3 regions of the Paenibacillus polymyxa M1 genome follow, and region 1 is predicted to be linked to each of the others. Evidence: predicted binding sites of a transcription regulator. Region 1 holds the regulator's gene; each other region holds the start of a gene.
The links. Region 1 encodes Rex, which represses fermentation and respiration genes when NADH is low (regulators of the CRP and FNR family bind a similar motif). Its sites were predicted from a motif close to TTGTGAAATATTTCACAA; they were not measured.
Positions count from the first base shown of each region.

Region 1 (3,289 bases):
GCAGCCCTTCAAAGGCGGCTTGTGCCTCATGTTTGATACGTTCCTCGTCCATCGTCAGGCATTCGCCGTTTTTCACAACCTGACGACCGTCTACCCACACATGGGCCACGTCTTTGGCACTTGCAGAGTATACGGCATGGGAAATAAGATCTGTACGCGGCAAGAAATGGGCCTGATTCAGATCTAGCGCGATAAAGTCAGCCTTGTTGCCTGCTGCCAGCGCTCCTACTTCTTTTAAACCAATCGACTTTGCACCATACTCTGTTGCCAGACGCAGTGCTTCATTTGCAGGAACTGCTGTTGGGTCGCCAGATACTCCCTTGTGAATGAGTGCCGCCAGACGCATTTCCTCGAACATATCCAGGTTATTATTGCTGGCAGGACCGTCTGTTCCAAGAGAAACAGTAACTCCTGCACGCAGCAATTCAGGCACTCTAGCTACACCACTTGCCAGCTTCAAGTTGCTGCCTGGATTATGTGAAACCGCCACACCTCGTTCCGCTAATAAAGCTATCTCTTCGTCGTTCAAGTGTACGCCGTGGGCAACAAGTGAAGGGCGGGAGAAAAAGCCAAGCTTATCTAAGTGTGCAACTGGACGCAAACCGTAGTCGCGTACGTTTTGCTCAACTTCGGCGATGGTCTCGGACATGTGCGTATGCAATGGTAAATCGAGATCATGTGCTGCTTGAACAAATTTCTCAATAAACGCTGGCGGGCATGTGTATGGGGCATGCGGAGACATCATCGTTGTGATACGTCCGTCTGCTTTTCCATGCCAGTTACGGGCAAAAGTCACGGCCTCAGCCAGCTTGATCCGCTGTTCTTCTTCTGAACAGAGTCCAATGGCTCCACGCATCAAACTTGCACGGATGCCCGACTCTTCAGCTACACGTGCCACCTCATCCATATGATCGTACATATCCAAGAAAGTTGTGGTTCCACCTTTCAGCATTTCCAGCACTGACAAGGATGTTCCCCAGTACACATCCGTAGATGTAAACTTGGCTTCCATAGGCCACATTTTTTCCTGAAGCCACACTTGAAGTGCCAAGTCATCTCCATACCCTCGCAGCAGAGACATCGCCGCATGACCATGAGTATTAATCAGACCAGGCAAAAACAATAACCCGTTACCGTCGATTGCTTCCGTCTCTTCCTCACCCGCAGGCAGAGTCTCGCCAATGTAAGTAATACGGCTATCCTCCACAATCATAAAACCATGGATTACCCCAGCTTCAGGTCCATTCACGGCAAAAGAACCGTTTTTAATCATCCATTTATTCACTGTCATATTGTGCTTCTTCCTTTCCGTCCTCCAGGTAATAAGCGAGGCTAAGCAAATCAGTTGTAAAGTCTGTGGCATGTATCCGAATGTTAGCCGGTGCCTTGAGAATGATAGGTGCAAAGTTTAAAATCGCTCCAATTCCACTCTCAATGAGCCTATCAGCTACGTGTTGTGCCTCAAAATCAGGTACAGTAATAATCCCGATTCGAATATTTTTTTCTTTTACAGTCGTTTCCAATTCATCCATCGGCTGAACGACTAAGGTATTGATTCTGGTCCCAACCTTATCCGGGAACGCATCAAATACCGCCACAATCTTCATATTGTCTTTTAAATAAGCGTTATAGTTTGATAGGGCTTGACCCAGATTACCCGCTCCGACCAATACTACATTAATTTGCTGGTCGATTTTCAGAATATGGCGTATTTTCTCAATTAGATAAGAAACATCGTAACCGATACCCTTCCGACCAAAATCGCCAAAATAGGCAAGATCTTTACGAATTTGGGCCGGATTCAAATCTAACCTCTGTCCCAGCTCTTGAGAAGAGACCGTAGCCACCTCCCGTTTGTGCAGTGCATTCAGATAACGTAAATATACGGGTAATCTCCGTACGACAGCCTCTGAAATTTTATCTGATTTCATACTTGCTCCCCCTAATTGTAACGGACTTTAGGTGTCCGTCCGTTGTGCCTCTGTCTCCGGGGCGGATTGGAGCCATTCGGCGATGCGGGGCACCATTTGCTCCGACGGCATATGCTCCATTTTTGGTCCCGGTAACGAGTACAAAAAGTGCTTTCCATAATAGGATTCGATCACACGCGTATCGTAAACGATAACGACTCCGTGGTCGCTCGCTGTACGTACCAATCGTCCAAATCCCTGTTTGAAGCGAATAACTGCTTGTGGTACAGACAGCTTCATAAATGGGTTCTTCTTCTGCTGCTGGAGCAGCTCGCTTTTTGCCTCCAGTAACGGGTGATTGGGCGGTTGAAACGGCAAGCGAACGATGGCCAGACAAGTCAAAGCCTTCCCTGGAATATCGACGCCTTCCCAGAAGCTGCTGGTTCCCAGCAATACAGAAGCCTTGGCTTCCTGAAAACGACGGGTTAGCTTGCTGCGGCTCCCACTGTCCACACCTTGTCCTAACACGGTAATATCACTGGATGCCAACGCCTCTTTGAGCGGCTCATACACTTGCCGGAGCATCCGATAGGAAGTAAACAGAACGAGCATTCTCCCCCGCGTCGCCTGAGCAGTCGCTCCTAGAGAGCTAACGAGCATTTCTACAAAGTGTGCATCCCCTACACTGCCCTTCACACTCGGAAAATCCCGCGGAATGACCAGCAACACCTGATCCCTGTAATTAAAAGGTGATGGGAGCTGTGACGTCATTAATCGTCCTTGATCCGCGGCCTCCTGCAAGCCGAGTTGATCGGTCATGTACTGAAACGACTTATCTACCGATAAAGTAGCAGATGTCAGAATAATACTTCTTTTTTTGTCAAAAAACATTTCTTTCAGCTGGCGGCTCACATCGACGGGCACCGCATAAAATTGCAATGATTTACTACGGAATTGCCCACTCGCTTCGAGCCAATATACAGTTGTTTCATCATCGAGTCGTATAAAGAAGCGCAAATTTTCCCTAATCCCCGCCAAATCCTTAAGCAGACCCGTGATATCTGTAATGAGACTATCCGCCGCATAATCGTCGTGTTCTTCCTTGACATCCAGCATCAGCTTGTCGCCCTTGCGCAAAATTTCACTCAACGTTACATAAAGCTGATTTTCCAACGCCGCCGCTTGATCCCACTTTGCAGGCTTGGCCGACGGTTTGAGACGCGAAGAAAATTGTCCCGTTTCACCCGGTGTGGCATCAGAGCGCTCTGGCAACATACCAAACAGCTTATCGCTTAGCAGGTCCCAAGTTTCCTTAACCTCTAACACGAGTGGGTACAGCTGATCAATGGTCGAGGCCCATTCCGTCGACTTCTCATGCC
Region 1 is NC_017542.1:3,374,927-3,378,215, forward strand. Features, by position in the region: gene PPM_RS15125 (amidohydrolase) at 1-1,291, opposite strand, end outside; gene PPM_RS15130 (redox-sensing transcriptional repressor Rex) at 1,278-1,931, opposite strand; gene dinG (ATP-dependent DNA helicase DinG) at 1,959-3,289, opposite strand, start outside.

Region 2 (3,289 bases), 2.4 Mb from region 1:
CAAGACTGGAATTTGCGTCATCTGTTCCAATATGACAAGAAGGCTCCATATGCCAAGCAGGCGGTTCCTTCGTATGGAATAGAGCACTTTTCGCCTTTGTTTTACGTGATGGGGGCTGCCGATCATGATCGCTCCGCGCGTAAGCTTTTTCAGTCGTATGTCCTTGGCTCATTGAGCCTCAATTGTTGGGCTTTTGGTCAAGAAAATGATCTGTAAATGTAAGAAAAAGAACTTCCGAAACCACATGGTGTGTGGGGTTGGAAGTTCTTTTGGTGTGTTCTTCTGTGATTAATTAGCAGGCACGTTCTTTTTTAGCCAGGCGGATACTTGCGTAGTTCGCTTATCTTCATTTTGATCTAGTAGTGTCATAAATGCCTTCAGCTTTTGAATGTAGGGACTCTTCGAATCCCTGTTGCGCTGAACGACGAGCTGATATCCTTTTTTGGCATTGGGGCGAATCTTGTTGGTGTCATCATCGAATAATGGTGTATTGTTCGTACCATAAAAAGTATAGAAGAAATAGAGATCATGTAATGATTTCACTGCCTGTGTACGATTGGAATGTGGATATTGGGTTATAAATGACTCTTGCGCCAGCACCCTTCCGGCTAACTGTTGATAACCGATGTGTAATGCCGCATCCTTGGTAGCCGGCTGTCCAGATTCCGTCGCCATGATGTCAATATATCTGCGGATATCTGCGGTAATGTCATTTCCGAATACTTTATATTTTTCATAGTTGATGACTGGGTAAAACATGCCTTCTGAGGTTTCAAGTGGGAAAGATGAACCCGAAAAAGGAGTCTCCAAGTCAGGATGGACTTGAGGACTCCTTTGTTCATTTAAATAGAGGAGGGTGCAGCATAGCCACACATTAAAGAGAAGCAGCATGGCTGAACAAAAAAACAACCATTTCCAGAGGATAACGGTTGTTTTTTGGGTAGTTAAGCTATTTTTCGATTGGGGTCCGTTTGATAAGTGTCTTTATTTTTACCAAACAGTCCACGCAGGAAGGGCAGTACCCAACGGTCAAAGCCGATTCTTCCGGCATTTGCACCAGCAACGATAAGGAAGATTTCAACCAGCAGGTAGATTGCATTGGTGCTTACTGTTCCCGAGAACAGGAACGAGAAGTTCATAACCATAGCCATCAAAGTAGCCAGTGTAGTCAATGTACCAAGCAGCAGGCCAACCCCGACCAAGAACTCACCCAATGGGATCAGGACGTTGAACAAACCGACATTCGGCAGGGCAAAGGCTTCAAGGAACGATCCCCACCAGCCTTGTACAGCGGGGTGATCTCCGCCTGTTTTAGCAATGGCCCCCGAAATAAATCCACCTGCATCGAATCCGCCAGTCAGCTTCTCAAGTCCGTGGGTCATCCATTCATAACCTAGATAAACCCGTACTACAGTCAGCAGCCACATTGCTACTTTGTTCTCACGTAACCAGTTGTTAAACATTCAAATCACTCCTCTTTCTTAATCTATAATGATGGGTTGTATTTCATTTTGTTTGGGATGATCATCTTTGCTACACCTTTATTGTATTAGGTTCAGTTACAGTTATTTGTGATAAAAATCACAAACTCTAAATATTTTTTAAATTTTAATGTCTTTAGATAAGTATTCTATAGAGAGGTAATGCCTCAATCAAGACAAAAACAGGAAATAAAGCTTATAATGAGAAAAATAACGATGTGGAGGGATGAACTTGTCCGGGCCCATGTTTCAACGAAATCATTGGTTGCGTGTGATGGCCTCAGCTCTGTTATGCATGACAATGATATCTTGTTCTGCTTTGTCCAATACGGGTGAATCTGAATCCGTTCCCCAACCGAACCAGCAAGAAACAGAGAAGAAGGTGCTTGAACCGCCTAAGGAGCCATCTGTTCCGGCATTTACAGCTCCGCTTACCGGGCTTCCGGTGGAGCAGCCTGTTATAGAGCGGCCACTGGCTGTCATGATTAACAATGCCCCGGCTGCGCGTCCACAGGCAGGGCTTAGCGAGGCAGACATGGTATATGAGGTTCTTGCAGAAGGCGGAATTACCCGTTTGGTAGCTTTTTTCCAAAGTCATGGTGGAGATGTGAAGATCGGTCCGGTCCGCAGTATTCGGCCGTATTTGATTGAACTAGGCGAAACCTATGGTGCGTTGCCGATACATGCAGGGGGAAGTACAGATGCCTATGCGATTTTACAGCAGCAGCGGAAGGAGCATCTGGATGAGATTTCAAATGGAGGGGCTTATTTTTGGCGAAGTAAAGATCGTCGTCCACCACATAATTTATACACAGATGTGAGCAGGCTACGTAAAGGAAGCGAAAGCAAAGGATATACCAAGCAGACGGAAGTTCCAGTGTATCCTTATCTCAAAACCGGCGAAACTCCAGTTATGGTGGACGAGAGTGCCGCATCTGTGCACATCCGGTTTTTGCTAAAAAGCTATCGCGTATCTTATACCTATGATCGAGCCGATCAACGATATAAGCGTTTTGTGAACGAAAAGTCACATCTGGATCAAAATAATAACCAACAGCTCTCAGCGGCTAATGTTATTGTGATGAGCACGAGGCATCGAACGCTGGATGATGTAGGCAGACTAAGCGTTGAACTGGACGGTAGCGGAGAGGCCATGGTGTTTCAACAAGGACAGTTAATACGTGCTGAATGGCAGCATACATCTGGCGATGCGATTCGGTTTATGAAAAATGGGGTTGAAATCCCGTTAACACCAGGTACATCCTATATACATGTAGTACCTGCAGATACTTCACTAACGGAACATGTAACGTTTGAAGCGAATTAGAAAACGTAATACACCTATTTAGGAAAAAATTGTCGGATAATGACCCTCTATGTCGGGCATTGTATACGTATATCTAGAAATTTGCTTTTACAAACATTACAAAAACATTGATGAGTGTGATAAGATAGCAAAGGTTGTCTATTGCAGTCGAAACAGGTTGCGGATATTTTCGTAAAGGGGTAATCGTTATGAGATTGAAGAAAAAGGATATATTCTTCGAGACGTTGGAAAATATGGCAGATACGATCGTGCAAGCAGCCGATTATTTTGCCCAACATACTTCAAATTTTCAAGATGTGACTTTGTTTACCAATGAGATGAAGAAGTATGAAAATAAGTGTGATGATTACACACACACGATTATTACTGAGTTGAACAAGACCTTCATTACGCCGCTGGAACGCGACGACATCATGGAACTGACAACGACCATGGATGATGTGCTGGATGGTCTTGAAGCGACAGCCTCTCGTTTTTATAT
Region 2 is NC_017542.1:985,611-988,899, forward strand. Features, by position in the region: gene PPM_RS04400 (dioxygenase) at 1-216, shown strand, start outside; gene PPM_RS04405 (hypothetical protein) at 289-759, opposite strand; gene PPM_RS04410 (DoxX family membrane protein) at 945-1,463, opposite strand; gene PPM_RS04415 (DUF3048 domain-containing protein) at 1,714-2,808, shown strand; gene PPM_RS04420 (DUF47 domain-containing protein) at 2,997-3,289, shown strand, end outside.
Region 2: a site for Rex is predicted at 1,570-1,587, ahead of PPM_RS04410 (DoxX family membrane protein). Genes of this name have one in related genera too.

Region 3 (3,289 bases), 1.6 Mb from region 1:
TTCACCAAAGCCGCAAAGGCCATACCAAACAGCATCGGCGGCAGGAAGCTGCCAATCAGAATGCAAGTATCCCACGTTCCTGTCCACCCTTTTCCTTCGGCCTTGCCACGGAACTCAAAGGAGACTCCTCGCAAGATCAAACCTAGCAAAATAAACACAAATACCAGATAATATCCGCTGAACATCGTTGCATAAAAATGCGGAAAGGCGGCAAACATCGCACCTGCTGCTGTAATCAGCCACACTTCGTTGGCATCCCAGAATGGACCAATCGTATTGATCATCAAACGTTTTTGTTGGTCATTACGCGGCACTAATCCTGTTGCCATCCCCACGCCAAAATCAAAGCCCTCTAGAAAAAAGAAGCCTGTAAACAACACTGCGATCAATAAGAACCATAAATCATTTAACGACAATGCTGTCACCTCCTTGAGCAAATGGATCATGAATGACTGTATGCTGATGCGGCTCAATATCTGGGCCTTTACGAGCGGTGCGAGCAAACAGGAATGCCAGTACACCCGTTAAAATGAGATACAGCGTCGTAAATGCAATCAGGGAGAACAGCACTTCTCCTGCTACAACGGTAGGTGAAACAGAATCTTTCGTTTGAAGCAAGCCAAACACAGTCCACGGCTGACGTCCCATTTCTGTCATGATCCAGCCTGCTGTATTCCCTATGAACGGGAGCGATATCCCCCACAGCATAAGGCGGAAGAACCAACGATGTGAGCCCTCCAATTTTTGTCGAAAACTCAGGTAAGCTCCGTACAGAGCAAGTGCAATCATGGCACATCCTGCCGCAATCATAATGCGGAAGCTCCAGAAGGTCGTACGGACAGGCGGAATATAATCACCTGGACCGTAGGTCTTTTCATACTGTGCTTGAAGTTCCTTCATACCAGGCACAGAGCCAGAAAACTTGCTATACGACAGAAAGCTCAGTGCAAACGGAACCTTAATCTCAAAGGTATTTTCCTGCTTATCAGGATCAATATTTGCAATAACCGTCCAAGGCGCCGGATCGCCGCTGTCTCCCCACAGAGCTTCACTGGCTGCCATCTTCATGGGCTGTGTTTTGATCAAATATTGAGCCTGTCCATGACCAAACAAAGGAATAGCAATGGCACAGATTAATGCAATAATAATGCTCAATTTAAAAGAAGGTTTAAAGAAGTCCATGTTCTTTTTATGCATTAGCTTCCAAGCACTAATCCCTGCTACGAGGAAAGCACCGGTTGCAATGGCAGCAAAAATGGTATGAGGATACTCCCACAAAAGCTGCTCGTTCGTTAACAAGGCAGCAAAATCCTGCATTTCTGCCCGACCATTTACAACCCCATATCCTACAGGACGTTGCATGAATGAATTGGCAGCCAAAATCCACAAAGCCGAGAGCATCGTACCGATCGCTACCAACCACATGCAAATTAAATGGACAGTTTTGGATAATCTTTCCCAGCCGAATACCCATAGACCGATAAAGGTCGATTCCAGGAAAAATGCGAGCAATGCTTCAATGGCTAGCGGTGTACCAAATACATCACCGACAAAACGAGAAAAGTCCGACCAATTCATTCCGAACTGGAACTCCTGCAAAATCCCGGTGACTACCCCTAGCGCAAAGTTAATCAGCAGAAATGTCCCCCAGAATTGAGCCATTTTTTTGTACAAGTCTTTTTTCTTGATAACATACATAGTCTCCATAATTGCCACCAACAATGACAATCCAATGGAGATCGGCACATAAACAAAATGAAGAATCGTAGTGGTTGCAAACTGCAACCGTGCCAAATCCAATACGTCCATGATGCTGCTCCTCCCCTGTACTTCACTTAACAATGATTTAATATTTGTGATCTGAAGTCTTTTGTGTTTGTGATTATATTCACACTATTACATATGAAACCGTCACTTTTTTAGGAAATGACCCACTCAGCTAACTTGCCATGGTTGCCATAACCGGGCTTCAGATTATCCCCATTATATAGAATAAATTTAAATGAAATAGAATCAAAAATGTGAACATCGTGTCAAAGTTGTGTCATAACGATGGCGTTTTTATGAAAATGCCTTAAAATCCATAATGAATGTGACATTTTCTATTGATCCATCCTTTTTCAACATATAAAAAAAGCCTCTCTTCATTCGAAGGACATACCTCCGACATCTGCAAGAGAGACTTCATAACGTTAAACCTAGGAAATCGATCAACAGCCATCTGTTCCTCCGTTTTTTTGGGTCTGATTACGGTAGGAGGAAGGTGACATACCAACATATTTTTTAAATTTACTATGAAAATAATCTGCATTCGCATATCCCACGCGGCCCGCCACTCGGTGCACCTTAATCCCCTGTGCAAGCAATTCCCTTGCTCGCTCAATCCTTACCTTATCCAGGTAGGCATTAAAGGCCTCGCCTGTATGACTTTTGAACAGTTTGCCCAAATACCCACTATTGTAATTGAACATATCCGCCAGTAACTCCAGTCGCAAATTTTCATCATAATGACCATGTATAAAGTCAATCATTTGCTTCATGATGATCTCCTTGCCACCCGTATCAGTCTGGCCAATCCACTGCAACACATGCTCGAGCGAGTGATCCACCAGCTCGCCCAATGTTGAATAAGCATATACATTGGTAATCAGGTTAGAGTGCTCCTCCAGCACGGTCCGGCTGTGTTCTTGTCCAGCTGCATACTTGTTCAGTGCCAGTGTGAATGTCTGAGCGAATGCCGCCTTGATTGCAGATTCTGTACGATAAATCTGTGGAAATTGGATTTCCATGTCCTTAATGACACGGGTCGCCGCTTTACCATTAGCCATATCCAGCGCATAGTACAGCTTTTCTGCATAACGCATGGGGTCATCCGAGGCCCTGTCAGACGCTTCATCCATTTCAGCATGGACTGTCTCCCATTCATGTAAGTCTTCGGGAAGCATGACTCTTTCTGCTCGGAACAAAAACGTACGCTCCAATAATCGTAACGCCTGCTCAAAAGATCTGGGGATATCGCTAAGAATGTCTACCGGAGCGCCAGCAGCCCCATAGATTTCATTTACCCAAGGCTTTAGTTCCTGTCGCCATGCAGCCAGCAACTGAACAGCATCTTGCTCCGTTTTTAACATGGCAGGAAGCAGTAGGCCCGTATATATTCCAGCCTCAAACACAATGCCTCTATCCTGATCACGACACAATTCCGCTAGCCGCTGCTTTGCTGCCAACTGCCGGGCTTGCCGATCCCAGTCAGGTATACGCAAATCCAGCAGAATCACCTGATAGCTAC
Region 3 is NC_017542.1:4,956,574-4,959,862, forward strand. Features, by position in the region: gene cydB (cytochrome d ubiquinol oxidase subunit II) at 1-416, opposite strand, end outside; gene PPM_RS22435 (cytochrome ubiquinol oxidase subunit I) at 403-1,809, opposite strand; gene PPM_RS22440 (response regulator transcription factor) at 2,211-3,289, opposite strand, start outside.
Region 3: a site for Rex is predicted at 1,877-1,894, ahead of PPM_RS22435 (cytochrome ubiquinol oxidase subunit I). Genes of this name have one in related genera too.